DNA from 3 places in the Pseudomonas imrae genome. Region 3 is predicted to be linked to each of the others. Evidence: predicted binding sites of a transcription regulator. Region 3 holds the regulator's gene; each other region holds the start of a gene.
The links. Region 3 encodes sigma-54, which starts transcription at its own class of promoters, with help from an activator protein. Its sites were predicted from a motif close to ANTGGCATNNANNTTGCTNT; they were not measured.
Positions count from the first base shown of each region.

Region 1: the regulator sigma-54 is predicted to act here: its motif matches at 2,655-2,674, upstream of OQ460_RS11730 (circularly permuted type 2 ATP-grasp protein).
Region 2: the regulator sigma-54 is predicted to act here: its motif matches at 6,162-6,181, upstream of flgB (flagellar basal body rod protein FlgB).

Region 1 covers NZ_CP110853.2:2,634,083-2,644,460, reverse strand. The annotation lists gene OQ460_RS11750 (DMT family transporter) at 35-937, opposite strand; gene OQ460_RS11745 (Lrp/AsnC family transcriptional regulator) at 1,069-1,509, shown strand; gene OQ460_RS11740 (hypothetical protein) at 1,647-1,838, opposite strand; gene OQ460_RS11735 (hypothetical protein) at 1,938-2,483, opposite strand; gene OQ460_RS11730 (circularly permuted type 2 ATP-grasp protein) at 2,865-4,274, shown strand; gene OQ460_RS11725 (alpha-E domain-containing protein) at 4,277-5,227, shown strand; gene OQ460_RS11720 (ATP-dependent DNA helicase) at 5,285-7,597, opposite strand; gene OQ460_RS11715 (VRR-NUC domain-containing protein) at 7,594-9,243, opposite strand; gene OQ460_RS11710 (YgdI/YgdR family lipoprotein) at 9,432-9,653, shown strand; gene OQ460_RS11705 (polyurethanase) at 9,708-10,378, opposite strand, start outside.
Region 2 covers NZ_CP110853.2:1,473,066-1,483,443, forward strand. The annotation lists gene OQ460_RS06760 (MFS transporter) at 43-1,431, shown strand; gene OQ460_RS06765 (flagellar brake protein) at 1,489-2,238, opposite strand; gene flgN (flagellar export chaperone FlgN) at 2,333-2,806, opposite strand; gene flgM (flagellar biosynthesis anti-sigma factor FlgM) at 2,855-3,178, opposite strand; gene flgA (flagellar basal body P-ring formation chaperone FlgA) at 3,322-4,086, opposite strand; gene OQ460_RS06785 (chemotaxis protein CheV) at 4,169-5,101, shown strand; gene cheR (protein-glutamate O-methyltransferase CheR) at 5,145-5,972, shown strand; gene flgB (flagellar basal body rod protein FlgB) at 6,223-6,630, shown strand; gene flgC (flagellar basal body rod protein FlgC) at 6,634-7,077, shown strand; gene flgD (flagellar hook assembly protein FlgD) at 7,094-7,825, shown strand; gene flgE (flagellar hook protein FlgE) at 7,857-9,173, shown strand; gene OQ460_RS06815 (hypothetical protein) at 9,411-10,378, shown strand, end outside.
Region 3 covers NZ_CP110853.2:4,476,596-4,486,973, reverse strand. The annotation lists gene OQ460_RS20345 (HPr family phosphocarrier protein) at 1-87, opposite strand, end outside; gene rapZ (RNase adapter RapZ) at 104-961, opposite strand; gene ptsN (PTS IIA-like nitrogen regulatory protein PtsN) at 964-1,428, opposite strand; gene hpf (ribosome hibernation-promoting factor, HPF/YfiA family) at 1,439-1,744, opposite strand; gene OQ460_RS20325 (RNA polymerase factor sigma-54) at 1,818-3,311, opposite strand; gene lptB (LPS export ABC transporter ATP-binding protein) at 3,497-4,222, opposite strand; gene lptA (lipopolysaccharide transport periplasmic protein LptA) at 4,222-4,755, opposite strand; gene lptC (LPS export ABC transporter periplasmic protein LptC) at 4,742-5,314, opposite strand; gene OQ460_RS20305 (KdsC family phosphatase) at 5,323-5,847, opposite strand; gene OQ460_RS20300 (KpsF/GutQ family sugar-phosphate isomerase) at 5,848-6,822, opposite strand; gene OQ460_RS20295 (ATP-binding cassette domain-containing protein) at 7,109-7,918, shown strand; gene mlaE (lipid asymmetry maintenance ABC transporter permease subunit MlaE) at 7,918-8,715, shown strand; gene mlaD (outer membrane lipid asymmetry maintenance protein MlaD) at 8,715-9,182, shown strand; gene OQ460_RS20280 (MlaC/ttg2D family ABC transporter substrate-binding protein) at 9,194-9,847, shown strand; gene OQ460_RS20275 (STAS domain-containing protein) at 9,844-10,149, shown strand; gene OQ460_RS20270 (BolA family protein) at 10,264-10,378, shown strand, end outside.

The DNA of each region.
Region 1 (10,378 bases), 1.8 Mb from region 3:
GTTCCCGCACGCGGCGCCCGGCGCCGCGTGCGTGTCAAGCGCCCTGAGCCCGGCCATCGGGCTTGAGGCGCCACCACCATCCGCGCTGCAACCCCGCCGCTGCCAGCAGAATCGCCGCCACACCCAGCCATTGCGTCCAGCCCAAACGATGCCCATAGGCAATCCAGTCGACCAGAATCGCGGCAATCGGATAGATAAACGACAGTGCGCCGGTCATAGCCGTCGGCAACTTCTGGATCGCGCCGTAGAGCAACACGTACATCAAGCCGGTATGCACCACACCCAGCGTCAGCAATGCCGCCCAGGCCTCGAAGGGCGCGGATAGACTCTGCCACGAGACCAGCGGTGCCAGCAGCACGGCTCCGGTCGTCACCTGAATCAATGCCATCAGGTGCGGTGGCACTGCCTTCAAACGCTTGATGATCAGCGCCGCAATCGCATACAAAAACGCGGCACCCATTGCCAGCGCCACGCCCAGTAGATACTGGTCACCGCTGTTTTGCTGCTCGCCATGGGCAGTCACAATCGCCAGCATTCCCAAAAAGGCAACGCTCAGCCATGCGAGTTTTTGCACGGTGATCTTTTCACCGAGAAATAGCGCAGCGAGCATGACCAACATGAACGGCTGCACGTTGTAGACTGCCGTACTGATCGCGATCGATGCCTTGGCATAAGAAGCGAACAGCAACAGCCAGTTGCCTACGATGGCCACGCCACTGAGCACCGCCCATCCAAGTGTCGAATAGCTCACCAGATCGACCCGCAGATAGCCCAGCAGCCAGCACACCAGTAACAGGGTCAGGGCGCCGATGACGCAGCGCCAGAACACCACCTCGATTACCGGCACGCGGGATACCAACACAAACCAGCCGATCGTGCCTGAGATCAGCATGGCGCCGACCATTTCCCACGACCCGCGACGCATGGATTTGTCCATAGTTGAGCTCCTCGAATGAGGCTAAATTATGGCAATCTGCATCACTCAGGCTCCAGCGTCTAAAAAAGGCAAAGAGCTGCTATTACCTTTTCTTATTAGGCAAAGTTGCACATTCACTACAGGGGATAGTCATGATTGACGTTATCGACCAGCAATTGATTGCGGCCTTGATGGAGGATTCACGACGGTCGCTCAAAACCCTGGCGGGCATTACCGGCCTGTCCTCGCCCAGTGTCAGTGAGCGACTGCGGCGACTCGAAGAGCGTGGGGTGCTCAAGGGCTATACCGTCGATATCGACCCCAAACACTTCGGTTATCTGCTGCAGGCCATTGTGCGCATCCGCCCCCTGCCCGGCCAATTGCAGGAAGTGGAGCGCCAGATCCAGGCGATCCCGGAGTTTACCGAGTGCGACAAAGTGACGGGCGACGACTGTTTCATCGCGCGGCTGCACGTACGTACCATGGATCACCTGGATACACTGCTGGACCGGCTCAACAGCTACGCCGAAACCAATACCGCAATTGTCAAGAAAACCCCGGTCAAGCGCAGGCTGCCGCCGTTGGCCGAGTAAGGCAATTGCCGCTCAGGGCTCGGGGTCATCCGGATCCTGAAGTGGTACCTCAGCGTCGTCCATCAGCGAACCTGGGTCTTCATTGCCTGGGTCATTGATGGGTTCCTCTTCAGGCTGGGTATGCATGCTCACCTCCTCTAGCCGCCCTGGGTATCAATATCGGCATCTGTCTCGGGCTTGGGTTCACGCTCGGGCTTGAAATCCGGGCTGAACTCGTTGTCCTTGGCTACCGGGTCGGCATCCGCCCTGGGGTCCTTGGGTGCGGCAGCGCCAGTGTCTGCAGGTGGAACCTGGCGCGTATGCAGGTCTTGGTTGTCCTTCGCGTTCATGTGTACCTCTTTGCAGCTGAATCAATACGCACATGCGTAAGGTTAAGGTCGCACCGGGCAAGCCGAAGTTCAGTCAAATGGGGCGCGGCTGATCAATGGTCATCCGCCGGGGTTGTCCACCTGGATATACACCGAGAACGCCCCCAGTACGATCCAGAACACCATGAACAGCCAGGGCGTGCGCACCGAGAACAGCAGGGACTTGCGATACCCTTTGTGGGACGACTCGGTTTCACAGAACAGCGGCGACTCATCGTAGGCCAGACCCATCATAGGTTCGCTGCGCAACAGCTCGCTTTGCTTGAAATGCCAATGGTCAATGATGTCATAGGCCGCACGAATGCCCGGCCAGGCATTCAGTGAGCTGAGCACCCCAAGCAGTGCCAGAAACAGCGGCACCACTAGCGTGAACAACTTGCCCCACTCCGGGTTGAGATTGCCCATGCCCGAAACAAAGGCAATCACCAGGAACGATTGCGCCGTCAGATAGGCGTCGGTGCGGTTGGCCAGGATGCTGGTTTCGTATTGGATTTCACGACGGTAGAAATCCAGACGCTCCTTGGGTGAGCCAAATATCCTCGCGTTGTATTCAGCGTGTTCGCTCAGCGCCGACTCGGGGTTCTGTGGAGAAATAATCCTGGGCACAAGCGGTGATCCTCGCAGCACTTAATTCCCTTAGAAGAATCTGCCTGGTCCTAAGTTCAAGTAGGTTGGCTGCACCATCCTGACGCAGTGGTCGCACCGTGCATGCACCGCACTTGAGCATGACGGGCCGATAAGCCGCCCCCATAGGCGGTTTACCCTGCAAAAAACGGTTTAGGCACAGGCATTGCTTTAGTCCTGCCGGTGCCTACCTGCCAAGGTCAATACAGGAGTAATCGTTACCCCCCTGACCCAGAGCCGACTCCACAAGAAAGTAAGGACCAGGCCTGCTGGCGCCCAACGCCACGGGCTCATAAAAAATGCGTTTTCTAAAGCGGCAGTGCCAACCCATGGTTTTTTCACGGCACTGACAGGGTAATTGGAATGGCTCGATCTTTCTTTGATGAGATGAATGACGCAAATGGTATCTGCCGTGCGCACTACCAGGACTTCTGCAACTGGCTGGCCAATACGCCGCCGGAACTGCTGGCACAGCGCCGCCGTGAGGCCGACCTGCTGTTTCACCGGGCAGGCATCACCTTCACCTTGTACGGTGACGAACACGACACCGAACGCCTGATCCCCTTTGACATCATTCCCCGCAGCATTCCCGCCAGCGAATGGAGCATCATCGAGCGCGGGTGCATCCAGCGTGTCAATGCCTTGAACATGTTTCTGGCCGACATCTACCACGATCAACGCATTATCAAGGCCGGGATCATTCCCGCCGATCAGATCCTGGGCAATGAGGGTTATCAGAAGGCCATGCTCGGGCTGGACCTGCACCGCGATATCTATTCCCACATCTCCGGGGTCGATCTGGTACGCGATGGCGACGGTACTTACTACGTTCTTGAAGATAACCTGCGCACCCCAAGCGGTGTGAGCTACATGCTCGAAGACCGCAAAATGATGATGCGCCTGTTCCCGGAGGTGTTCGCCAGGCAACGTATCGCCCCAGTGGACCATTACCCCAACCTCCTGCTCAAGACCCTGAAAAGCGCCAGCCGCCTGGACAACCCCAACGTCGTGGTACTGACACCGGGGCGTTTCAACAGTGCGTTCTTTGAACACGCGTTCCTGGCCCGGGAAATGGGCGTGGAACTGGTGGAAGGTGCCGACCTGTTCGTCCACGACCTGAAAGTATTCATGCGCACCACCGATGGCCCGAAAGCCGTGGACGTGATCTACCGCCGCATCGACGACGCGTTCCTCGATCCCATGGTCTTCAACCCAGAATCAATGCTCGGCGTCCCTGGCCTGGTAGCCGCCTATTGCGCCGGCAACGTGGTGCTGGCCAATGCCATCGGTACCGGTGTGGCCGACGATAAATCCATCTATCCCTATGTACCGCAGATGATCCGCTTCTATCTGGACGAAGAACCCATCTTGCAAAACGTACCCACGTTCCAGTGCCGCAAACCGGACGAACTCTCCCACGTGCTGGCGCACTTGCCGGAACTGGTGGTCAAGGAAACCCAAGGCTCCGGAGGCTACGGCATGCTGGTGGGCCCGGCGGCCAGCGCCGCCGAAATCGAGGACTTCCGCCAGCGCATCAAGGCGCGCCCCCACGCCTACATCGCCCAGCCCACCTTGAGCCTGTCGACCTGCCCGACCTTTGTCGAAAACGGAATCGCGCCCCGCCACATCGATTTGCGACCGTTTGTGCTATCGGGCAAGGAAACCCGGCTGGTGCCTGGAGGCCTGACCCGTGTTGCACTGCGCGAAGGTTCATTGATTGTCAACTCGTCGCAAGGCGGCGGAACCAAGGACACCTGGGTGGTGGAGGGCTGAGTATGCTGAGTAGAACCGCCGCAGATCTGTATTGGATGTCGCGTTATCTGGAACGTGCGGAAAACCTGGCGCGTATGCTGGAAGTCAGTTACTCGCTATCGCTGATGCCCCAGGCCGGGCGCAGCGATGGCCTCGACGAACTGGCGATGTCGTTGCTCAGCAGCGGCACCCTCGACAGCTACCTGGAGCGCCATCGGGAACTGGACGCCGAGCGCATGCTGCACTTCTTCGCCTTGGACGCAGCCAACCCGGCGAGCATCTATAACTGCCTGCGCGCCGCCCGTGGCAACGCCCATGCAGTACGCGGGCGGATCACCGCCGACATGTGGGAGAACCTCAACGCCACCTGGCTGGAGATGCGCAGCATCGCCACAGGCGGCCTGGCGCGCCATGGCATCAGCCACTTCTGTGACTGGGTCAAGCAGCGTTCGCACCTGTTCCGTGGTGCCACCGCAGGCACCATCATGCGCAATGACGCCTATCGCTTCATTCGCCTGGGCACTTTTGTCGAACGGGCTGACAACACCTTGCGCCTACTGGATGCGCGCTACGAGATGTTCGGCGAAGAGTCCGAAGAAGTCAGCGACCTTTCGGCCCGGGGCTATTACCAATGGAGCGCCCTGCTCCGTGCCTTGTCATCGTTTGAAGCCTACACCGAGCTGTATCCCAATGCGCTGAATGCCCGGTCCGTGTCGGAACTGCTGTTGTTGCGCAGCGACGTTCCCCGCTCGCTGCACGCCTGTATCGAAGAGTTGAGCCATATCCTGGCCGACTTGCCGGGCAGCTACGGCCGTGCTGCACAACGCCTGGCCGCCGAGTTTGAAGCGCGGCTGCGCTATACCGGGATTGACGAGATTCTGGAAGAAGGCCTGCACACCCGGCTGACGGCGTTCATCGACACGGTGCGTGAGCTGGCACAGGCGATTCACAGCTCTTATCTGGAAGTGGTCTGAGTCGCAGCCCTGTAGAAGCGAGCTTGCTCGCGAAAAACCTCAACGATAACGCGTACATCAGGATAAACGCGGCGCTTTGGAGTTCTTCGCGAGCAAACTCGCTCTTACAGGGGAGGCATTCACTGACCACCAGCGTGGCAACAACTGCCTGACTTTACTCTCGGCAAAGCGATCGTCGATCAGCATTACCGTGCCCCGGTCCTGTTGGGTGCGAATCACTCGGCCCGCAGCCTGTACCACCTTCTGGATCCCCGGGTACAGGTAGGTATAGTCATAACCGGCGCCAAAGATCGCCGCCATGCGCTGCTTGATCTGTTCATTGACCGGGTTCAACTGCGCCAGGCCCAGGGTGGCAATGAACGCACCGATCAGGCGCGCACCTGGCAGGTCGATACCTTCACCGAACGCTCCGCCCAACACGGCAAAGCCCACACCCTGGCTGTGCTGGGTGAATTGGTCGAGGAAGGCCTGACGTTCGGCTTCGGCCATGCCTCGCGCTTGATGCCACAGCGGAATATGGGGATAGCGCTCAGCCAGTAACTGCGCCACTTGCTGCAAGTAATCGAAGCTGCTGAAAAACGCCAGGTAGTTACCTGGCTGGCGCTGGAACTGCTCGGCGATCAACTCGACAATGGGCGCCAGGGACGCTTGGCGGTGCACAAAACGCGTGGATATCCGCTCGACGATGTGTACCTGCAATTGTTCTGCGTGGAACGGCGACTCGACGTCGATCCAGGCCGTGTTCGCCGGCAGTCCAAGTAAATCAGTGTAGTAATGCCGGGGGCTCAAGGTCGCGGAAAACAGCGCGCTGCTGCGGGCCGCCGTCAGCCGCGGCCGAAGGAACTCGGCAGGCACGACATTGCGCAGGCACAGGCGCGAAAAGCGGCGTTTGGCGAGTGGGTCTCGTTGGGTGATGTCAAAAATGAACTGCTCGTTGAACAGCTCTGCCACCTTTGAAAACTGCAACGCATCAAAGTAGAAGCGTTGCAGCTCACCACCCAGCGCCTGGGGATGGTCGTTGAAATATTCGCCCATGGCGCCAGTACACAGCGCCAAGGCTTGCAGCAGTTTTTCCGGTTTGTCCCCATAGGCCTGATACGGCGCGATCTGCTCCTTGTGCAAGGCATTCCATTCGCGGTTCAAGCGCTGCAACGGCTTTTGCAAAGGCTCTGGCGCGGTGGCCCGCAAGGCCTTGAGGGCGTGCTGGTCCAGCTCGGCGCTGTACATCGAGCGGCCACGTTCCACCAGGTTATGGGCTTCATCCACCAGCACCGCGACACGCCACTGGTTGAGCTGGGCCAAGCCAAACAGCATCGCGCTGAAATCAAAGTAATAGTTATAGTCGGCGACCACCATGTCGGCCCAGCGCGCCATTTCCTGGCTCAGGTAGTACGGGCACACCTGGTGGGCCAGGGCTACTTCTCGAAGCCGACGCTGATCGAGCAGGCGCACTTTGTCCGCAGCTTCACGGGCTGCCGGCAGGCGATCATAGAAGCCTTTGGCCAAGGGGCAGGAATCGCCGTGACACGCCTTGTCGAGGTGTTCGCAGGCCTTGTCCCGCGCCACCAGTTCCAGCACCCGCAGGGTCAAATCCGCACGGCTGTCGTGTAGCACCTGCACGGCGTCCAGGGCCAGTTTTCGCCCGGGGGTTTTCGCGGTAAGAAAGAACACCTTGTCCAACTGCTGGGGCGCCATGGACTTGAGTAGGGGAAAGATCGTGCCGATGGTTTTACCGATGCCGGTGGGCGCCTGTGCCATCAGGCAGCGCCCGGTGCTGGCGGCCTTGTACACCGATTCGGCAAGCGCCCGTTGGCCTGGGCGGAAGTCGTCATGGGGAAAAGCCAGGGCCTGGACCGCTGCGTCACGGGCCTGGCGTTGGCGCATCTGCTGCGCGGCCCAGCCAAGAAACAACGCACACTGCTGATTGAAGAACCCCTCCAGTTCACCGGCCCGGCAGGTCTGGCTGACCAGGGTTTCACGCTCGCTGACAATGTCGAAATACACCAGCGCCAGGATGATCTCGGCAAGGCCCAGCTTCTGGCACATCAACCAGCCATACACCTTGACCTGGGCCCAGTGCAATTGCCTGTGGTTGGCGGGCTGGGCTTCAAGGTCGCCACGGTAGGTCTTGATCTCCTCCAGTTGATTGCGCTCAGGGTCATAGCCATCTGCACGGCCCCTGACGGTCAACTGCAGATAGTTGCCCTCCAACGTTACCTCGTTCTGGTAGTGGGCGCTGCGCCGGGCAGCCACGGTACGGTGGCCGACAATCCCTTCCTGAGCGCTGGGTGAGGGAGTGAAACGCAGGTCGAGATCACCGACCTTGGCGGTGAACTCACACAATGCGCGTACCGCGACGGTGTAGCTCAAGCCCCCTGCTCCGCCCAGCGCACGTAGCAGACCGTGACTGGCATCTGATGCACGCCACAAAACTCCAGCCAGCGCAGTTGGTTGTCTTGCAAGCGATCGCCGGGGCCTTTGACTTCGATCATGCGGTAGCTCTTTTGCGCAGGCCAGAACTGGATCAGGTCCGGCATCCCTGCACGATTGGCGCGAATATCCAGCAACAGGCGGGCGAACCAGTGCCGCAAATGCTCGGCGGGCAAGCAGTCGAGAGCCTGGTCGAGCAGCTCTTCATTCAACACGTTCCAGAACACGAACGGCGACTGGATACCCCACTTCTGGGCATAGCGCTGGCGAATGGTGGTCTTGTAGCGTTCGTCCTGCAGTTCATCCAGGCAGGCGGCGAACAGTTCGGCTCGACGTTGATGGAAGTCTTCGCTGTGCAAATCCACCGGGCCACGCTGGAAAGGGTGAAAAAATGCCCCTGGCAACGGCGCGAAAATCGCCGGCCAGCACAACAGCCCGAACAGCGAATTGATCAGGCCATTCTCGACGTAATGCACCGGTGCGTCTGCCTCGCTCAGGTGCTGTTGGACGCAAGACTCCACGGCTGCCAGCGGCTGCGGGAATGGCAACTCCAGATCCAGGCGCAGGATCTTGCACGGCTTTGGCTTGGGCACGGCGGGCTCGCCCAGCCTGCGGCGCAGCCGGGGTAGCACCCGCAACAGATGCTGTTGCTCGGCCGCGCTGTGGGGGGCGGCTTGTGCCTGCAGCGCCAGGGTCATCGCCTGGGCAAAGTCTTCCCGACGCTCCAGTACCCGGATCAGGCGCGCCCGCGCACCGGGATAAGAACAGTCTCGATAGATCACTTCGGCCAGGCCCAGCTCGGCTATCCGCTCACAATGCTGGCCGACTTGAAACAACAGCTTGGCGCGGCGCTGCTCCAGCCATGGGTTATCGGTGTCCAGCGCGGCGATTTGCTCCAGCACGCCATGCAGTGAGTCACCGGCCTCGAACGCCTGCTGGCATTGATGGAGAAACACCAGCCCGTAAATATCGTCACGGCTGCGCAGCCCACGGGACTCGGCGCAGAACTCGACTTTTTCGTAGGCATAGATACCCAGGTCCGCCAGCACGAACTCCGACCAGTCCTGGTACAGGTTGCCGAAGAACATCAGGCGCAGCCGATCACACAGGTCCATGATCGTCAGGCTGTAGAGCGGCTCTTCAAGTTGCGGGCACCATTGCTGGAAACTGCGCGGTTCAGCGAACTGCGCCGCCAGCAGCGGCAGCCAGTCGGCTTTCTTGCCTTTGCGTTGCTCGATCCAAGGTTCGAAAGCCGCGAGGACTTCGCCTTTGTTCAGCAACGCAAACAGCTCTGCAAACGTGAGCAAGCCCTGCTCTTGGACCCAGCCGTGTTCCAGCAAGGGAATAACCGCTGCCTGGGTCGGACCGATCTCGCCATACGCCAGCTTGCCAGCCCGAAAGTGTCGGCCCTTGCGCATGACCATGCGTACCAGCAAGGCCTGGGCGGCTTGCGGCAACAGGTCGAATTGCCGAATGAAATGCTGCTCCTCGCGGTCCAGCAAATCGGCATAGCGCTGCCCTAGCCAATCAAGAACTTGGCGGAAGTTATGCAGGTAATAGAAAGGGTCTTCCAGGGGATTGGACATTGCAGGCACTTGATCAAACACTGGTTATGCATACAGATTGCCGTTCCTGACCAGCCGTTGCAATCGGTAATAGATCAATGGCTCACGCAACTTTTTGCATAAAAGTGATCAGATGCTGGGCAATCGCGTAACATTTATGGCCCGCCGCCGCTCAGGCGCGGGCTTTTGAAGAGTGAAGGTAAGGGTAAATGAACATGAAACACTTGGGGCTGCCACTGGTTGCACTCACTTTTCTGGTTTTGGCCGGTTGCTCGACGCCGACCGTCGTGACGTTACAGAACGGTACCCAGTACTTGACCAAGGACACGCCGAACGCCAAGACGCCGGACGGTTTCTACGAGTTCACCGATATCGCTGGCAAGCGCGTACGGGTCAAGGCTGCCGATGTCGCGACCGTGATCAAGGAATAAAAGCGCTCCAGTGACAGAGGGCCGAATCGCTTCGACAATTCGGCCCTCTGTCTGTCAGGCAATGGTGATGCTGTTCGCAGACAGGCTATCTAACCCTATCCCCACCAGCGTCACTGAATCGGCGCCGAAGCTGAGCACTGTATCGCTCCCTACCGCCTTGGCGTGTTCGAGGTAGTCATACTGCCCGCCTACACCGTCCACCCCCATAAATACCAGCTTGTCCGTCGATTGATAGCCCAGGACCCGGTCCTGGCCAAACTGCCCGTTGAACAACAAGGTATTGCCGCCGCCACTCAGGTGCAGCAAGTCATTGCCCTCGCCACCGACAAGCACATCATTGCCTTTGCCGCCGATCAGTTGGTCATTGCCATCCAGGCCAAACAGCCACTGCCCGTTGTCGCCAGCCTTGAGCAGGTTGTCGCCGGCATCGCCCTGGGCCGACGAGGCATAGGCTGTGAGGTGCTTGCCCGCCAGCAAGCCCTGGTCGGTGACGGTGTGGGTCACGTTCTTGCTGAAAAAGATCAGGCTGCTTTCCTTGCTCACCAGAGCGCCTATATCGCGAGTCATGCTGACACCGCCATGCTCATCACGAATGTACAAAGTGCCGGCGCCGTCATTGGCCACTTCCACGCTTTTGAGCGACTGCTGCAGGTCCAGGGTGTTGAAACCCGAGCCGCCGAGCAGGATGTTGTAGCCGCCGCTGTCGCGGAAGGTGTCATTGCCGG
Region 2 (10,378 bases), 2.4 Mb from region 3:
AGATAGCCTGACACCCACCGCAAGGAGCCGCTCGGAACGCCGATGCGCAAAATCTGGAAATCTTTTCGGGCCCTTTATTTTGCCTCCTTGATGATGCTGATTGGCTCTGGCCTCCTCAGCACTTACCTGGCCTTGCGCCTGGCGGCTGATAATGTCGACAGTTTGTGGGTCGGTGCATTAATGGCGGCCAACTATTTTGGCCTGGTGCTGGGTGGCAAGATCGGGCATCGGCTGATTGCCCGGGTTGGTCATATCCGTGCCTATGCCACCTGTGCCGGGATTGTCGGCGCGGCTGTACTGGGACATGGGCTGGTGGACTGGCTGCCGGCCTGGATTGTGCTGCGGATCGTTGTCGGTCTGGGCATGATGTGTCAGTACATGGTGATCGAAAGCTGGCTCAATGAGCAGGCAGACGCCAACCAGCGCGGTCTGGTATTCAGCGGTTATATGATCGCGTCCTACCTGGGCCTGGTATTGGGTCAGTTGATCCTGGTCATGCACCCTCAACTGGGGCTTGAGCTGCTGATGCTGGTCGCGTTGTGTTTTGCCCTGTGCCTGGTGCCGGTGGCCATGACTCGGCGCATTCACCCGGCGCCCCTGCACCCTGCGCCGATGGAGCCGCGCTTTTTTATCAAGCGGGTGCCGCAGTCTCTCAGTACAGTGCTGGGTGCCGGTCTGATCGTCGGTTCGTTCTACGGCCTGGCGCCGCTGTATGCGTCACAGCAGGGGCTGAGTACCGAACAGGTCGGTCTGTTCATGGGTAGCTGCATTTTCGCCGGATTGGTGGTGCAGTGGCCATTGGGTTGGCTTTCGGATCGATATGACCGTGCGCTTCTGATTCGCTGCTTCGCCTTGGGGTTGGCGATAGCGGCGTTACCGTTGGCACTCATGGCCAAGGTGCCTCTGGAAGTACTGTTTGTTGTCGGCTTTTTGTGCTCGCTGGTGCAGTTCTGCCTGTATCCGCTGGCGGTTGCGTTTTCCAACGACCACGTCGAGAGTGATCGCCGTGTGTCACTGACGGCCATGTTGCTGGTGACTTACGGTGTCGGCGCGAGTGTCGGGCCGCTGTTGGCGGGTGTGGTCATGAAGCTGTTTGGCAGCCAGATGCTCTATGCCTTCTTCAGCTTGTGCGGGTTGATACTGGTCTGGCGCATCCGGCCCAAGGCTGTCACCAACCTGCATCAAGTGGACGACGCTCCGCTGCATCACGTGGCAATGCCCGACAGTATGTCCAGTTCGCCGCTGGTGGCCGCTCTTGATCCACGGGTGGACGAGCAGGTGGTGCAGGATCAGATGCAAACCACTGCGACGGAGTCTGATTCCGAAGTCGACCCCGAGGACAGAGTGGAACAACCGCCCACCCAGGAGGAGCCCTCCGAGCCCCTGGACCCGGACGAGCACCCGCATGATTTGAGCAGGGCACGTCCCTGAAACCAAAAACGGGCGGTTCCTGAAGGAACCGCCCGTTTTTTTTGCTGCCACCCAGCGTTAAAAATCGTCGTCCTTATCGAACCGACGCGCTTCGCGTTGCAGTTGATAGACGAAACGTTCTACCTGGCGCTGCACCAGCCCGCTCATATTGTGAAAACGTACCCCGGCAAAGGTGGTATCAATGTTTTCTTCGAAGTGTAGGTGGCGCAGCTCCACCGACGTGCTCATGCTGCCGAAGGGTAGGGCGGCGCTGAAGCGATCATAGACCTGACCCAGTTGCAGGCGCGGGGAGATGTCGCCCGCAAAGCGTAACTTGCAGCCGGTAGCGGAAATATCCAGCAATTTACCGTGGATGGGCGCCTTGAGTTTCTCTCCGCCCAGCTCGACATCGACCAGTTGCGACAGCTTCAACGCTGCGCGAAAAGCGTTGCGCCGCTGATGGTAGAGCACCTCGTCGGGCAGGTTGCCCTGGTAAGTACGGTGTTCGCCTGTCTCACTGATGGTCAGGTTGCCGCTGCTTTCCCAGGCTACCCGCACACCTTCATGAAAGCCCTCGATGCGAAACGCCTCGCCATTTTCCAGATAGCGTTCACCGTCTCGCGGGATCATTTCGTCCAGGCTCAGTATTTTGCGGTCGCGGTCGATGTCCACCAGATAACTCTGGAACCGCTGATTGCGTTCATGGAAGGTAATGATCAGCGGGTCGTGGCTCTCCTGTAGCAGCCGCAGGATGCCAGCAATTTCCAGAGGTGTGGTAAGGACCTTGGGCGACTGCGGAACATCTTCCGCGTTAAGAGTGTTGAACACGGCTGTTCCATCTCCAGGCAAATACGACTACAGGCAAGAATTGGCATTTTGCCAGTATGTTGCGCGCCTAGATAGGGCGCGCGGTAAACCGACGTCAGGCTTGGCTGAGAGTGCTGGGCTTGACCAGTCGCGAGGTGGAGCCCTGGGCGTTATACAGTGCCGCGGGCTCGCCGCCGTGGAGGATGCGCAACTGGTTGGCAGTGGTGGCTTGTTGAACCTGGATCGACTGCCCGTTCAGCGCGTTGGCTTCCTGACAGCTGAGCAACAGCTGATTGAGTGCTTCGCTTTGGGCGCGCAACTGGCCGCCGACTGACGAATGGCCCGCCAGTTGTACCAGACCGCTGTGATCGGCGGTAAGTCCAAGGTCGAGAAGAATCTGGCTGCGTTTCTTGCCGTGCTGTTCAAGCAGGACGATCAGCGATTGCTTGCGTGCCAGGATGTCTTCCAGCCGCCGCATATCCCGGCCATGCAAGGCCAGGGATTCTTCTTGAAGCAGCTCGAGCAAGTGTTGTGCGGGAGCGATGTCTTCAATGATCAGTTGCAGTAAATGTTCGTCGTGGTCGTGCATGGCTGGCCTTGGGTTTTAAGCGTCCAAAAGCCTGGCGCAGGCCTTTGCCTAGCGCTCGGCTTCGAAGTTAAGCAGTTTGCTGGCTACGCGGTTGCTGTCGACTTTATAGCTGCCATCGGCAATCGCCTGCTTCAACTCGGCCACGCGGGCTTGATTGACCACGGGCTGATCGCGCAGCGAGTCAGTGACCTTCTGAAGTTGTTGAGCCTCATTGCTCAGGTGGACCGATTCCCCGCTTTGGCTGGCGACGGTTTTTTCGGCCGGGGCAGGCGAAGGTTGGGACTTGGCTTCAACGTTGTCCTTGGCACCGCTGGTACGCGTATTGCCGGGCAACGCCGGGGCGTTATTCAAACGACTGAAATCAATGACCATGTTGAAAAAAACCTCTGGGTATTTGGACGCTTGCCATGTTTTCGGCCATACCCGGGCAAACTTTAGGCTTGATTGACAATAAACCTATGCGCAATGAACGCGTGGGCACAGTGTAGGAAAAGCCGGCGTCCTGCGCCAGTGATCTATAGCGCAACCTCTACTTGCCCGGGTGCCGTTACCCTGGCCTTGATCACGCGCTTGGAGTTGAGATTTTTGACCCGGATCTGCTCGCTGATCCCGCCGTTAGCCAGTGCTTCGCCCGGCATCTTGACGCTCAGGCCGCCGCTGTTGGCGGAAATCACCACTTGATCGCCCTTGCGGATAACTTGCGCCTGTTCCAGGTGGATCAGGGTGACAACCTGGTCGGTGACCACTGGTCGGGTCAGTTTTTGCCCGACGGCCTGATCCAGGGACGTCAGATAGCCCTGGCTGATCTGGCTGATATCTCGTTCGCGCAGGGCAACGTCGTCAAAACCGATGATTGCCGTACGTTTAAGCGGGCGAGCGACGGTGACCACCTCACGAAACAGTCGGACCTGGGCGGGTACAAACACAGTCCAGGGCGAGGCCCCGTCACAGCGCACGCGCACGGTCACACGACCGACCGGCTGGGCGGGGCTTTCCAGGGTGGCAGTCAACTCCTGGTCACACATCGGCATGCGCAGGCGAGGGTCCAATTGATTGACCTGGATCTCGTAACGCCCCGGCGTCTGCGTGGTAGCGAGATAATCTTCTACCGTGAACTCAAGAAAGCCCTGGGTGACGCCGATAAGCAGATCAGGCAGGGTGACGTTGTCAGCACGAGCCTGTTGGCCCGCGCACATGACGAACAACGCCGTCCAGGTGCAGAGCAATCTGCGATAGCGTGGCGAGCGAAGGCGTCGGGAAACTGTCGTTTTGATGTCCATGGCCAATAAAAAGCAAAGCTCGTGCCGTTTAGTGTTGGGTACACGTCGTACCCGTAAGTTTTTGTAGCGTAGGAGTCTGGGCATGGCGGGTGTAATGGATTCAGTGAACCAGCGCACACAGCTGGTGGGGCAGAATCGCCTGGAGTTGTTGCTGTTTCGACTCGATGGCAAGCAGCTTTATGGCATCAATGTGTTCAAGGTGCGGGAGGTGCTCCAGTGCCCCAAGCTCACCCTGTTGCCCAAGTCCAGCCCTGTAGTGTGTGGCGTGGCCAATATCCGTGGCTCGACGATTCCGATTCTTGACCTGGCCATGGCAACAGGCTCGGCGGGCTTGCAGGATCGCCAAAACCCGTTCGTGATCATTACCGAATACAACACCAAGACCCAGGGCTTCCTGGTGCGCTCGGTGGAACGCATCGTCAATATGAATTGGGAAGAGATCCATCCACCGCCCAAGGGCACGGGACGCGATCACTACCTGACGGCGGTGACACGGGTGGATAACCAACTGGTGGAAATCATCGACGTGGAGAAAATCCTCGCCGAAGTTGCACCGACCTCGGAAGCCATTTCGGTCGGTGTGGTGGATGCAGAGACGGCGCACAAAGCCATCTCGCTGCGTGTACTGACGGTCGATGACTCCTCGGTGGCGCGTAAGCAGGTGTCCCGGTGTCTGCAGACGGTTGGCGTCGAAGTGGTGGCACTGAATGACGGTCGCCAGGCCTTGGATTACTTGCGCAAGCTGGTGGATGAAGGCAAGAAGCCGGAAGAAGAATTCTTGATGATGATTTCCGACATTGAGATGCCGGAAATGGACGGTTACACCCTCACGGCCGAGATACGCAACGATCCACGTATGCAAAAATTGCATATCATCCTGCATACTTCATTGTCCGGTGTATTCAATCAGGCGATGGTCAAGAAGGTCGGTGCCGATGACTTTTTGGCCAAGTTTCGTCCCGATGACCTGGCATCCCGGGTGGTTGACCGGATCAAGGCAGCAGATCACGGCTAAGGGCTTTTCCCCTGGCGGTCACACGATTTAAGAGGCGGTATCATTGTCTACGGGTAATTTGGATTTCGAACAGTTCCGGGTCTTCCTGGAAAAAGCCTGTGGCATATTGCTCGGTGAAAACAAGCAGTACCTGGTATCCAGCCGCCTCAACAAGCTGATGGAGCAGCAGGGGATCAAGTCCCTGGGCGAGTTGGTCCAGCGGATCCAGGGACAGCCGCGCAGCGGGCTCAAGGAAATGGTGGTCGATGCCATGACCACCAATGAAACCCTGTGGTTTCGCGACACATATCCCTTTGAAGTGCTCAAGAACAAGGTACTGCCCGAGGCGATCAAGGCGAGTCCGGGCCAACGTCTGCGAATCTGGTCGGCGGCGTGTTCTTCGGGGCAAGAACCCTATTCGCTGTCAATGGCCATCGATGAGTTCGAGCGGACCAATCTGGGGCAGTTGAAGGCTGGCGTGCAGATTGTGGCGACTGACTTGTCCGGCACCATGCTCACCAACTGCAAGACCGGCGAGTACGACAGCCTGGCCCTGGGACGTGGTTTGTCCCCTGAGCGCCTGCAGCGTTACTTCGACCCCAAGGGTGCCGGGCGATGGGCGATCAAGGCACCGATCAAGAGTCGGGTGGAGTTTCGTTCGTTCAACCTGCTGGACAGTTACGCCAGCCTGGGCAAATTCGATATCGTGTTCTGCCGCAACGTGTTGATCTACTTCTCGGCTGAAGTGAAGAAAGACATCCTGTTGCGCATCCACAGCACCCTCAAGCGTGGGGGCTATCTGTTCCTGGGGGCGTCCGAGGCGTTGAATGGATTGCCCGACCATTACCAGATGGTGCAGTGCAGCCCGGGGATCATCTACCAGGCCAAGTAACAAGATAAAACAGATCAAAATGTGGGAGCGAGCAAGCCCGCTCCCACACAAGCCCGCACATTTGTTTCGGCGGCAAATACCTCACCCACATTGCCGCTTTACTGACACTTCGCGGAAACCGCTTGCCGCTTTTCCGGCAGGACGGCCGGCAACCTGTTCGTAACCCCTTGATTTATTGGGCTTGGTAAAGCTGGCATGGTGCTTGCTAAAACCTCGTTACGAACAGCAGGTCAGCCTAAAGGTTTCCGCCATGAGCATCAGCTTCGATAAAGCGCTCGGTATCCACGAACAAGCCTTGGGCTTTCGCGCTCAACGTGCCGAAGTCCTGGCCAATAACATCGCCAACGCCGACACCCCGAACTATAAGGCGCGGGATCTGGACTTCGCTGCCGTGCTCGCAGCACAGAGTGACAAGACCAGCAATGGCACCTTTGCCTTGAATATGACCAACAACCGTCATATCGAAGCCCTGGGCATGGGCAACGGTGATGAGTCGCTGATGTATCGCACGCCGATGCAGCCATCGATCGACCAGAACACCGTCGATGCCCAGTTGGAGCAATCGAACTACGCCGAGAACTCGGTGAGCTTCCAGGCCAGCTTCACCCTGCTTAACAGCAAATTCAAAGGGCTGATGTCGGCCCTGCGCGGAGAGTAAGTCATGTCGCTATCCAGTGTTTTCAATATTGCCGGTAGTGGCATGAGCGCCCAGACCACACGCCTGAACACCGTTGCCAGCAACATCGCCAACGCAGAGACGGTGTCCTCGAGCATTGACCAGACCTACCGTGCTCGTCATCCGGTGTTTGCCACCATGTTCCAGGGTGGCCAGAGCGGTGGCAGCGACTCGCTGTTCCAGAGCCAGGATGCAGCGGGCCAGGGTGTCCAGGTATTGGGGGTGGTTGAAGACCAGAGCAACCTTGAGGCGCGTTACGAACCCAATCATCCAGCGGCCAACGAAAAGGGCTATGTGTATTACCCCAACGTCAATGTGGTCGAGGAAATGGCTGACATGATTTCCGCCAGTCGTTCGTTCCAGACCAACGCGGAAATGATGAACACCGCCAAAGCCATGATGCAGAAGGTCCTGACCCTGGGTCAGTGATAAGGGGCGCCAAAGAATGTCCGTTACTAACGATGTGTCGAATAACTCGACGATCCAGGACCTGTTCAACTCCAAGGTCAAGGATGCCGCAGCCAACCAGGACAGCCTGGCGGGTGCCACCAAAGAGGCATCCGGCGACCAGTCCCTGGGCAAGGATGCGTTCCTGCAACTGCTGGTTACCCAACTGAAGAACCAGAACCCGCTGTCGCCGCAAGACAACGGCGCGTTCGTTGCGCAGCTGGCGCAGTTCAGCAGCCTGGAAGGCATCAACACCTTGAACGATTCGGTGAATGCGATCTCCAGCAACTACAAGTCCTCACAAGCACTGCAAGCCTCGTCGCTGGTGGGCCGCTCAGTGATCATAGGCACTGACAAGGCACTGGTTGATACCAGCAAGAGCTTCACCGGTTCGGTGGATGTCACATCATCGGTGGGAAACGTCACGATCAAGGTCACCGACAAGGACGGCAAGTTGGTCAAGACCATCGAACTGGGCGCCCAGGGCGCTGGCAAGTCGGACTTTATCTGGGACGGCAAGAATGAGGCTGGCGAGAAAGTCGACTCCGGCAACTACACGTTTGCGGCCTCCACCAAAAACGATGCCGGTGACGCCCTAGCCTTGAAAACCTCGCTGCCGGCCACCGTCACCAGCGTGACCCTGAGCCAGACCGGCGGCGAAATGCTGCTCAACCTGTCTGGCGGCCTGGGCAGCATCAAGCTGTCGCAAATTCAGACTATCGGCACATAGAGCCGGCTAACTACGGCAATAGGAGAGAAACATGTCTTTTAACATCGGCCTTAGCGGCCTCTATGCGGCCAACAAACAACTGGACGTGACTGGCAACAACATCGCCAACGTTGCGACCACTGGTTTCAAGTCATCCCGTGCGGAGTTCGCCGACGTCTATGCTGCTTCCAAACTGGGCAGTGGTCATAACGCTATCGGCAGCGGCGTGAGCCTGGCCGCCGTTTCCCAGCAGTTCAACCAAGGTGAAATCACCGGTACCGGCGGCCTGCTGGACATGGCGATCAAGGGCGGCGGTTTCTTCGTGCAAAAGGGCAGCGACGGTTCTCTGGAGTACACCCGCTCCGGTACGTTCAGGCCGGACAAGGATGGCTACGTCACCAACTCCACTGGCACCTCGCGCCTGCAAGGTTATGCCACGGATGAAAACGGCAAAGTGATCAAGGGCAATCTGGTCGACCTGCGGATCGATCAGTCGAACCTGCCACCCAAGGCATCCACCAAGGTTGACTCCAGCAGCAACCTGAAGTCCTCGGAGCCGGTGATCGACCAGGCTCTCAAGCCGTTCGATCCGATGGAGGAATCGACGTTCACCACCCAATATTCCACGATGTTGTACGACACTCAGGGCAATTCGCACCCGATGGTGCAGTACATGGTCAAGACGGGCGCCAATGAATGGAAGTCCTACACCTTGATCGACGGCCGCAACCCTGACGGTACACCTGTCAGCGGTGCCGGTGCCGTGGCGCCTGTACCTTCGACCCTGACTTTCGACACGGCGGGCGCCCTGAAAGGTATCGTCACGCCTCCGAGCACGGTGTCCAACACCACGTTGACCATCGCGAACTGGAAGCCGGGTGTGCTGGACAAAGGCGTGTGGGTAGAGAACGGAGCGGCGGCCAACCCGACCGGCATTGCCATTAACATGGCCAACATCACCCAGCACAACTCGGCCAGCTACCGTAACCCGCCGATTACCGACGGCTATGCCACGGGTGAAATCACGGGCCTGAAAATCGACGGCAGTGGCGTTCTGTTCGCCACCTTCAGTAACGAGCAGAGCAAGGCGATCGGCCAGATCTCCCTGGCCAGCTTCAACAACGAACAGGGTCTGCAGCCAAACGGCGGTACTACCTGGAAAGAAACCTTTTCCTCCGGCCAGCCAGGCTACGACACGCCTCAGTCCGGCACCTTGGGTACGATCGTTGCCAACTCCCTGGAAAACTCAAACGTTAACCTGACCAGCGAGCTGGTGGAGCTGATCAAGGCCCAGAGCAACTTCCAGGCAAACTCAAAGACTATTTCCACTGAAAGCACGCTGATGCAGACCATCATTCAAATGACCTGATGTTGCGGGCCTGACGCTTCACCCAAAAGCCCCTCGATCGAGGGGCTTTTTTTCGCGCGCTATTTGATCGGCGCACAACTTCCTGAGGCGGGCCGGCAACGATCTGACATTGGTTTGTTGGAACGGATTACGGCTGTTTGCCACCGAGCGAAGGCTAATGCCGCCTCGCTCGACAAGAGAGCAGTCGCTTTTCGGAGTGGGTGGCGAACCCGTCCGGTGATCAGGGAGTGAATAAAAATGATGATTTCTTCGTATCCGGGCAGTGGACCCGCATGGGGAGGTGCGGCTTGGCCTGGGTTGGCGATGCCTCAGGCTTTTGGTCTGTCGCAGGGCAGTGATCGCAAAGATGACAAGCCTCAGCCGCCGACCCCGACCCAGACAGTCAAGAAACTGTTGAGCGACCTCCAGGAAGCCGAGAAAACCTCCAAGACCCAAACCGCCCAGGACTTGCGTGACAAGCTGAATGCTGAGCGCGAAAAAATGGGGGATGAAGAATTCAAAAAAATCCTCAAGGAGTTGCTTGGGGACGATCAAGCCTCTGAAAGCTGGCGCGAATTTCTCAGGGCACTGATGAAACTGTGGTTCCCGGATGCGGAGAATGTACCGCCAACACCTTCGCCATCACCGCCGGATGGAGGTGGAGGTGGAGGTGGAGGTGGGGGCGGTGGTGGCGGTGGCGGTGGTGGTGGTGGTATGACCACGCCCACTAACGTCGAGAGCATGAGCAACAAGCCGTTTACGTCGGGCGCCATGCACCACAACTACACGCCTGATAAAAGCAATCCTGGAGAAAAGCCCGGTATGGGCAGGGAAAACGGCAATATCTGGAGCGGATTCAAGCAGGGCCCTGATGGGAATTGCGTCACTGTTTCCGCAATCAAGGCGGCAATGATGCAGTTCGGCAAGAAGCCCACCGACGTCTTCAAAGATGTAAAAGAGTCGGGTGATGGCTACGACGTGCAGATGCGTGACGGATTCCAGCTACATTTGTCCAGAAGCGAATTGAAGCAGGCGGCAGAGCAGGCCCGGTTCCAGGGTGATGATCCAAAGATGATGACCAATGCCAACTTTATGTATGCGGCGAGTGCTAAACGCGCGCAGATGGAGGGTAATCCTGGTAACGGGAACGAGAATGACAAAAATGCCAAGAGAAGTTACTTGGATGCGTTAGTAAGCCTGAACGACGGCGAATGGGCTCATGAAGG
Region 3 (10,378 bases):
AAACTGACCTGCGACCCCAACGAATTTAGCTGACGCACGAGCATGCAAGCCCAGTTTGTTGATGATTTCAATTTCCAGAGCGGGCATCGCGGGTGTGTTCCTTTCAGCTAAGGTCGCGGTGGCGGACCTGGACATTCTTGAGGATTTTCTGCAAGGCCTGACCCAGGCGCTCGGTCAGGTAGACAGAGCGGTGGTGGCCACCGGTGCAGCCAATGGCAATAGTGACATAGGCCCGATTGCTGGCTGCAAAGCGTGGCAGCCATTTAAGCAGGTAACTGGAGATATCCTGGAACATCTCCTCGACGTCCGGTTGTGCGGCAAGATACTCGGCCACCGGCAGGTCCAGGCCTGACTGATCGCGCAGTTCCGGCTTCCAGTAAGGGTTGGGCAAGCAGCGCACGTCGAACACCAGGTCGGCATCCACAGGCATGCCTCGCTTGAAGCCAAAGGACTCGACCAGAAAGGCAGTCCCCGGCTCTGGCTGGTTCAGCAACCGAAGCTTGATGGCATCGCGCAGTTGATAAAGGTTCAGGCTGGTGGTGTTGATCTTGAGGTCAGCCAGGTCAATGATCGGTCCCAGTAACTTGGTTTCGTCTTCGATGGCTTCGGCCAGTGAGCGGTTCGCGCTGCTCAGCGGGTGGCGGCGACGGGTTTCGGAGAAACGCTTGAGCAGCGTTTCTTCGTCGGCATCCAGGTACAGCACATCACAATGAATGTGCTTGCTGCGCACCTCTTCCAGTAGCTGCGGGAAGCGTGTGAGATGGCTGGGCAGGTTGCGAGCGTCGATGGACACCGCCACCAGCGGCTGCGCCAGTTCCGTGTGGATCAATGCACGCTCGGCCAACTCAGGCAGCAAGCCGGCCGGCAGGTTGTCGATACAGTAGAAGCCGTTGTCCTCGAGGACATTAAGGGCGGTGCTTTTGCCCGAGCCGGAACGGCCACTGACGATGATCAAACGCATGATTACTGCCCGCTTTGTTCATCCAGGACAACCTGATAGAGCGCCTCATTGCTTTTGGCGCTGCGCAATTTGTCGCGTACATCCTTGCGGTCGAGCATGCTGGCGATCTGCCGGAGTAGTTCCAGGTGTGCATCGGTGGCCGCTTCCGGGACCAGCAGAACGAACAACAGGTCTACCGGCTCACCGTCAATGGCGTCGAAGTCGATTGGGGCGTCCAGGTGCAGCAGGGCGCTGACGGGCTGCTCGCAGCTTTTAAGTCGGCAATGAGGGATTGCGATGCCGTTGCCAAAACCGGTTGAGCCAAGTTTTTCACGGGCGATCAGGGCCTCGTAGACATCTTGCATCTCCAGCTCGGGCACTTCGCGACCGATCAGGTTGGCAATCTGTTCGAGGGCTTTCTTTTTACTGCCGCCCGGCGCGTTCACGAGCGAACGGCCGGGGGTCAGGATGGTTTCAAGTCGGATCATGGGGGGAGAGTTAACGACCTGTACCTTGCATCAGGTGCAGATTCTTTTCCTTATGCTTTATGAGTTGGCGGTCCAGCTTGTCGTACAGCGAGTCAATTGCCGCGTACATGTCTTCATGTTCCGCGTTGGCGACGAGTTTGGCGTTCGGTACGTGCAAGGTGGCCTCGATTTTCTGCTTGAGCTTATCGACCTCCATGATGACTTGCACGTTGGTGATCTTGTCAAAATGCCCCGCAAGCTTGTTCAGCTTGCTCTCGGTGTATTCACGTAGGGGTTTGGTGACTTCCAGCTGGTGTCCACTGATGTTGACTTGCATACAGCTTCTCCTTCGTTGCCAGTGCATAAAGCGGCAGGCAAATGCCTGCCACTGGAACGCTGTGGCCCACCCGTCACATCAACCGTTTACGCTCGCTGGACGGCGCGATTCCAAGGGACTCGCGGTATTTGGCGACGGTTCTACGGGCGACCTGAATGCCTTGTGCCTCCAGTAAACCAGCGATCTTGCTGTCACTCAACGGCTTTTTCTGATTTTCCGCGGCAACCAGTTTTTTGATGATCGCGCGGATCGCTGTGGACGAGCATTCGCCGCCTTCGGAGGTGCTGACGTGGCTGGAAAAAAAGTACTTCAGCTCATAGATACCCCGTGGGGTATGCATGAATTTCTGTGTGGTCACTCGGGAAATAGTCGACTCGTGCATGCCTACCGCTTCGGCAATGTCGTGCAGGACCAGCGGCTTCATCGCCTCATCGCCGTATTCCAGGAAGCCACGCTGGTGCTCGACGATCTGTGTGGCCACTTTCATCAAGGTCTCGTTGCGACTTTGCAGGCTCTTGATGAACCAGCGGGCCTCTTGCAACTGATTGCGCATGAACGTGTTATCGGCGCTGGTGTCTGCCCTGCGGACGAAGCCGGCGTATTGTGGGTTGACTCGCAGGCGTGGCACTGACTCCTGGTTGAGCTCTACCAGCCAGCGTTCGTTGTCCTTGCGCACGATTACATCCGGAACGACATACTCCGCCTCGCTCGACTCGATCTGCGAGCCAGGGCGAGGGTTGAGGCTTTGTACCAGTTCGATGATCTGGCGCAGGTCGTCTTCCTTGAGCTTCATGCGGCGCATCAATTGGCTGTAATCGCGGCCGCCCAGCAAGTCGATATAGTCGGTGACCAATCGCTGCGCTTCTGTCAGCCACGGCGTCTTGGCAGGCAACTGACGCAACTGCAACAACAGGCATTCGCTGAGGTTGCGGGCGCCGATGCCGGCCGGTTCAAATTGTTGGATGCGGTGCAGGACGGCTTCGATTTCGTCCAGTTCGATGTCAAGTTCCGGGTCGAAAGCCTCAAGAATCTCTACAAGGGTTTCGTCCAGGTAGCCCTGGTTATTGATGCAGTCGATCAGGGTTACGGCGATCAGGCGATCGGTGTCTGACATCGGTGCCAGGTTCAGTTGCCACAGCAAATGACTCTGCAGGCTCTCGCCGACAGAGGTGCGGGTGGTGAAGTCCCACTCATCATCGTCGTTGCTGGGCAGGCTGCTGGCGCTGGTCTGGTAGACATCTTCCCAGGCTGTGTCCACCGGGAGTTCATTGGGAATACGCTCGTTCCATTCGCCTTCTTCGAGGTTATCCACCGTCGGGGCGGTTTCCTGATAGGAGGGTTCCTGCACGTCGGTGTTGGGTTTTTGCTCGATGTTGTCGGCCAGGGGGTCGGCGTTATCGAAGTCGTCGCCTTCTTCCTGGCGTTCGAGCATCGGATTGGACTCCAGGGCCTCCTGGATTTCCTGTTGCAGGTCCAGGGTCGACAATTGGAGCAGGCGGATGGCTTGTTGCAGCTGCGGTGTCATCGTCAGCTGCTGGCCCATTCTCAGGACTAGCGATGGTTTCATGGCAGGGGCTTAACACCTTATTCGCCGGCGCAGTGCGCCATCCACGACAGGGCGCGTGAGCGCCAAACATAAGCAAATTATATGCCTGATATCGGTGGCTTTGCCTAGAGCGCGGTAACAATAAAAACTATGAGGTTTTTATTGACTTGCGCGCTCTCTGGCGCTGAGCCATGACACCATGGTGTTTACAGGCGGAACTCATGGCCCAGGTAAACTTCCTTGACCAGTTCGTTGGCCAGGATAGTGGCGGCGTCACCTTCGGCAATCAGTTGGCCATCGTTCACGATATAAGCGGTTTCGCAGATATCCAGGGTTTCGCGCACGTTGTGGTCAGTGATCAATACTCCAATGCCCTTGGCCTTGAGGTGATGGATGATCTGCTTGATATCGCCCACCGAGATTGGGTCCACACCGGCAAAAGGTTCATCCAGCAAGATGAATTTCGGTGCAGTGGCCAAGGCGCGGGCGATCTCCACGCGGCGACGTTCGCCGCCGGACAAGCTCATGCCGAGGTTGTCGCGAATATGGTTGATGTGGAATTCCTGCAGCAGGCTTTCCAGCTCTTTGCGGCGGCCGTCGCGATCCAGTTCCTTGCGAGTTTCAAGGATTGCCATGATGTTGTCTGAGACTGACAGTTTGCGGAAGATCGACGCCTCCTGAGGGAGATAGCCGATACCGGCGCGGGCGCGACCGTGCATGGGCTGGTGGCTGACATCCAGGTCGTCGATCAATACACGCCCCTGATCCGCCTGGACCAGGCCAACAATCATGTAGAAGCAGGTAGTCTTGCCTGCACCGTTGGGGCCAAGCAGGCCGACGATCTGGCCGCTGTCGATCGACAGGCTGACGTCGCGCACGACCTGACGGCTTTTATAGGCCTTGGCCAGATGCTGGGCTTTCAGGGTTGCCATTACTGGGCCTTCTTCTTCGGCTGGATAACCATGTCGATGCGTGGACGTGGCGTAGTGACGTTGCTGCCATTGGCGCGACCAGCGTTGGCGACCTGTTTCACGGTGTCATAGGTGATTTTTTCACCCTCCGTGGAGTTACCGTCGGTGCTCAGGACCTTGGCTTGGTCAATCAGTACAATGCGGTTTTGCTGGGCATGGTACTGGATTGTCTTGCCATAGCCTTTCATCGGGCCGGCGTCGGTTGCCGATTGCTTCTGCTCGAAATAAGCCAGGTTGCCCACCGAGGTCACGACGTCGATATCGCCATTGGCAGTGCGGGTAAGCGTCACCTTGTTACCGGTGATCTTCATCGAGCCCTGGGTGATGATCACGCCACCGGTGTAGGTCGCGATGCCTTGCTTGTCATCCAGTTGCGCATCGTCAGCCGAGATGTGGATCGGTTGCTGGCTATCGTTCGGCAGGGCCCAGGCGCTCACGCTTCCCAGTGCTGCGCCCAGGCCGAGCAAAATAGGGAGGGTTTTAACGAGCCTCATACTGTCCTCTTACGTTCGATAGCAGGTGTATCCTGCTTTCTTTCAAATACGCTTTCATTCCCTTGCCAGTCGATACACCGCCAGCTCCGTCGATTCTAACGTTTTGCTCGGTCTGCGCATATTGCTTCTGGGGGAATACGGTCATGCGACTGCTGGTGATCACGGTCTGGCGATTCTCGGCATCGGTGCGGGCAATGCGTACGGAGTCGATCAATTCCACTTCGGTGCCGTCCGGATTGACTTCGCCGCGCTTGCTGGTGACGTGCCAAGGATATTCAGTGCCGCGATACAGATTCAGGTCTGGGTTGGTCAGCAATGTGACCTCCGTGGCCTTCAGGTGTTCGACCTTGTCCGAAGTCATCTCGTATTGCACCTTGCCATCGGGCAGGAACTGCACGCTGTAGGCGTTGGTGGCGTAATAGTCGATGGCGCCCCCGTCGACCCGCGCAACAGGCTGGTCGAGGAAGCGCTCCGGGCTGATATTCCAGTAGCCCACTGCCAGGAACAGAGCGGCGATGGTCCCGAATATCAAAAAGTTGCGAATCTTTTTACTCAGCATAGATAGCTCTATAGGTAGGCGGCGTGGGCCGCTTCAAGGCTGCCCTGTGCGCGCAGGATCAGCTCGCAGAACTCGCGGGCGGCGCCTTCGCCGCCGCGGGCCTGGGTAATGCCATGGGCGTGTTCGCGCACAAATACTGCGGCATTGGCTACGGCCATGCCCAGGCCGACACGGCGGATCACCGGCAGGTCAGGCAAGTCATCACCCAGATAAGCGACTTGCTCATAGCTTAGGTTCAGTTTGCCAAGAAGCTCATCCAGAACCACCAGTTTATCCTCGCGGCCCTGATAGAGGTAAGGAATCCCCAGATTTTGTGCGCGGCGTTCCACAACCGGCGTTTTTCTGCCGCTGATGATTGCCGTTTGCACGCCAGAGGCCATCAGCATCTTGATGCCCTGACCGTCGAGGGTATTGAATGTCTTGAACTCGCTGCCATCTTCGAGAAAGTACAGGCGTCCGTCGGTCAGTACGCCGTCAACATCGAAAATTGCCAGTTTGATGGCCTTGCCTCGTTGCAACAGATCGGTGCTCATTTACATCACTCCTGCGCGAAGCAGATCGCCAAGGTTGAGGGCGCCGATCGCTCGATCATCGTTGTCGACCACTACCAGGGCACCGATCCTGTGGTCTTCCATGATCTTCAGGGCTTCGGCCGCGAGCATTTCGGCGCGGGCGGTCTTGCCGTGGGGGGTCATCACATCGTCGATGGTCGCTGTGTGGATATCGATAGGGCGGTCCAGGGTGCGGCGCAGATCGCCGTCGGTGAAAATCCCGGCCAGGCGACCATCAGATTCCAGGATTGCCGTCATGCCCAGGCCCTTGCGGGTCATTTCCATCAGCGCATCCTTGAGCAGGGTGCCGCGCGGCACGCTGGGCAATTCGGTGCCGGAGTGCATGACGTTTTCCACTTTCAGCAGCAGGCGACGGCCCAGGGCACCGCCCGGATGGGAAAAGGCGAAATCTTCGGCGGTGAACCCACGCGCATCCAGCAGGGCCACGGCCAGGGCGTCACCCATGACCAGGGCAGCAGTGGTGGAGGAGGTCGGCGCCAGGTTCAGCGGGCAGGCTTCATGAGCCACATTTACATTCAGGTTGACTTCGGCGGCCTTGGCCAGCGTCGAGTCCGGGTTGCCGGTCAGGCTGATCAGCTTGATGCCCAGGCGCTTGATCAGCGGCAGCAAGGTGACGATTTCATTGGTGGTGCCGGAGTTGGACAGGGCCAGGATAATGTCGTCGCGGGTGATCATGCCCATGTCACCATGGCTGGCTTCGGCTGGGTGAACAAAAAACGCAGTGGTACCGGTGCTTGCCAAAGTGGCCGCAATCTTGTTGCCAATGTGCCCTGATTTGCCCATGCCGACCACGACCACGCGGCCTTTGCTGGCCAGAATCATCTCGCAGGCGCGGACGAAATCTGCGTCGATTCGGACCAGCAAGCCTTCTACGGCTTCAAGCTCGAGGCGGATGGTGCGCTGTGCGGATTGGATAAGATCGCTGGATTGGCTCATGTTTGAAATCGTATAGCCTGACGAAAAGTCGGCGATTATAGCGGTAATGATCAAAACCCTCACGCAAGTTCGTCAGGCTTCGTTCGCACGGGCTGCGGGATGCGTCGCAAATAGGCTTTCTCACCTGTCCTGTTTCTGAGCAAGCTCTGTTCCGGCCTTGGGCGCTTTAGCCGAGCAGTGATATAGTTCGCCGCCAGTTCGGTCCGCGCAGCCCATGTGTCTAACTGTGGAAACCAGTTGTCACAAACATGGTCCTGAGTGAGAAGCTGCATCCCAAGGAGTTTAGATGAGTGCCGATAACGCCTACGCGGTCGAGCTGAAGGGTCTTTCCTTCAAGCGCGGTGCGCGCAGCATCTTCAATAATGTCGATATTCGCATTCCCCGCGGCAAGGTCACCGGCATCATGGGGCCTTCCGGTAGTGGCAAGACGACGCTACTGCGCCTGATGGGCATGCAGTTGCGCCCAACTGCCGGTGAAGTGTGGGTCAATGGCCAGAATCTGCCGCAACTGTCGCGTAGCGATCTGTTCGATGCGCGCAAGCAGATGGGCGTGCTGTTCCAGAGCGGCGCTCTGTTCACCGACCTCGACGTCTTTGAAAACGTGGCATTCCCGCTGCGGGTGCACACCCAACTGTCCGATGAAATGATTCGTGACATCGTGTTGCTGAAACTGCAGGCCGTCGGGCTGCGCGGAGCCATCGACCTGATGCCTGACGAGCTTTCCGGCGGCATGAAGCGTCGTGTTGCATTGGCGCGTGCCATTGCCCTTGATCCGCAGATCCTTATGTACGACGAACCGTTCGTCGGCCAGGATCCCATCGCCATGGGCGTACTGGTGCGCCTGATCCGCTTGCTCAATGACGCGCTGGGCATCACCAGTATCGTGGTTTCCCACGACCTGGCCGAAACGGCGAGCATCGCTGACTATCTTTATGTCGTCGGTGATGGCCAGGTGCTGGGGCAAGGTACGCCTGAAGAGCTGATGAACGCCGATAATCCGCGTATTCGTCAGTTCATGACGGGCGATCCCGATGGCCCGGTGCCTTTTCACTTTCCGGCAGCGGACTACCGCTCAGACCTTCTGGGGAAGCGCTGATGCGTAAAACTTCTTTAATCGAGAAGATTCGTCTTTTCGGTCGTTCCGGTATCGACATTGTCGAAGTACTTGGGCGTTCAACGATTTTCCTGTTCCATGCCTTGCTTGGCCGTGGCGGTATCGGCGGTGGTTTTGGCCTGCTGCTCAAGCAGTTGCACTCGGTGGGCGTGATGTCCCTGGTGATCATCGTGGTCTCCGGGGTGTTCATCGGCATGGTGCTGGCGTTGCAGGGGTTCAATATCCTCTCCAGCTACGGTTCCGAGCAGGCGGTCGGGCAGATGGTGGCCCTGACCCTGCTGCGCGAGTTGGGGCCGGTGGTGACAGCGTTGCTGTTTGCCGGTCGTGCCGGTTCTGCGTTGACGGCCGAAATTGGCAACATGAAGGCCACCGAGCAGTTATCCAGCCTGGAAATGATCGGCGTGGACCCGCTCAAATACATCGTTGCACCACGCCTGTGGGCCGGCTTCATATCCCTGCCGTTGCTGGCGATGATCTTCAGCGTTGTCGGAATCTGGGGTGGTTCGTGGGTTGCGGTGGACTGGCTGGGCGTCTACGACGGCTCCTACTGGGCCAACATGCAGAACAGCGTGACCTTTAGCGGTGACGTGCTCAATGGGATCATCAAGAGCATCGTCTTCGCTTTTGTAGTGACTTGGATCGCCGTATTCCAAGGCTACGACTGTGAACCCACTTCAGAAGGGATCAGTCGTGCCACCACCAAGACCGTTGTGTACGCCTCGCTGGCGGTACTGGGCCTTGACTTCATTTTGACCGCCTTGATGTTTGGAGATTTCTGATGCAAAACCGCACTGTGGAAATCGGTGTCGGCCTTTTCTTGCTGGCTGGCATCCTGGCTTTACTGTTGCTCGCCCTGCGAGTAAGTGGCCTGTCGGCCAGCCCGACTACCGATACTTATAAACTTTACGCCTACTTCGACAATATCGCCGGTTTGACGGTCAGATCAAAAGTGACCATGGCCGGTGTGACCATCGGCAAGGTCACGGCAATCGATCTGGACCGCGACAGCTTCACCGGCCGAGTGACTCTGCAACTGGACAAGAAGGTGGATAACCTGCCGACTGACTCCACTGCATCCATTCTTACGTCGGGCCTGCTGGGCGAAAAGTACATCGGTGTCAGCGTGGGCGGGGAAGAAGCCTTGCTCAAGGATGGCGCGACCATTCATGACACACAGTCGTCGCTGGTGCTGGAAGACCTGATCGGTAAATTCCTGCTTAATACGGTTAGCAAAGACGCCAAATGAGGAGCTTGTTGATGATCTCTACCTTGCGACGTAGCTTGTTGGTGCTGCTAGCAGCCTTGCCATTGATGGCTAGCGCCGTGGCGGCGCCTTCGGCACACGACATTATTGATCGGACCACCAAAGAATTGCTGGCAGATCTTGCCGCCAACAAGGAAAACTACAAGCACAACCCGAGCGAGTTCTACAACGCTCTTAACGGGATCGTGGGCCCTGTGGTAGACGCTGACGGTATTTCCCGCAGCATCATGACCGTCAAGTACTCGCGCAAGGCTTCGCCTGCGCAAATGCTGCGCTTCCAGGAAAACTTCAAGCGCAGCCTGATGCAGTTCTACGGCAATGCCTTGCTGGAATACAACAACCAGGGCATCACCGTTTCTCCGGCCAAGGATGAGTCCGGCAACCGCACCAGCGTCGATATGCAGGTCAAGGGCAACAACGGCTCTGTCTATCCGGTTTCCTATACCCTTGAGAAAATCAACGGTGAATGGAAGGTGCGCAACGTGATCATCAACGGCATCAACATCGGCAAGCTGTTCCGTGACCAGTTCTCCGACGCAATGCAGCGCAATGGCAACGACCTGGACAAGACCATCGACGGTTGGGCTGGTGAAGTGGCCAAGGCCAAGGAAGTCACCGACGGCGCAGCAGAGAAGCCGACCCCATGACTGAGACGGCTGTTCGTCAAGGCGAGGCCGGCGAGCTGCTCTTGAGTGGCGTGCTGGACTACCGCACCGGGCCTGCGCTGCGCAAGCAGGGCCAGGCACTGATCAATGCCAGCACCGCGTCCGCGCTGGTGCTGGATTGCTCGGCGGTGGCAAAGTCCAGCAGCGTTGGCCTGTCGTTGCTGCTGTGTTTCATGCGAGACGCAGCAGCCGTCAATAAACCTGTGAGTATTCGTGCATTGCCCGATGACATGCGTGAAATTGCCCAGGTGAGCGGTTTGACCGAGTTGTTGGCACATCCCTAATACACATTATTGAAGAAGCCCCCCGTCAGAGTCCTGCTATGCGGGGTTCGCAGGCGCGGGGCTTTTTTGTATGATGTGCGACCCGTGCGCACTGGGCGCCGATAGAGGTTGAGCATGCAGGCCCTAGAAGTTAAGAGCTTCCTTGAAGGAAAGCTGCCTGGAACGAAGGTAGAAGTTGAAGGCGAAGGCTGCAACTTCCAGCTGAATGTGATTAGTGATGAACTGGCGG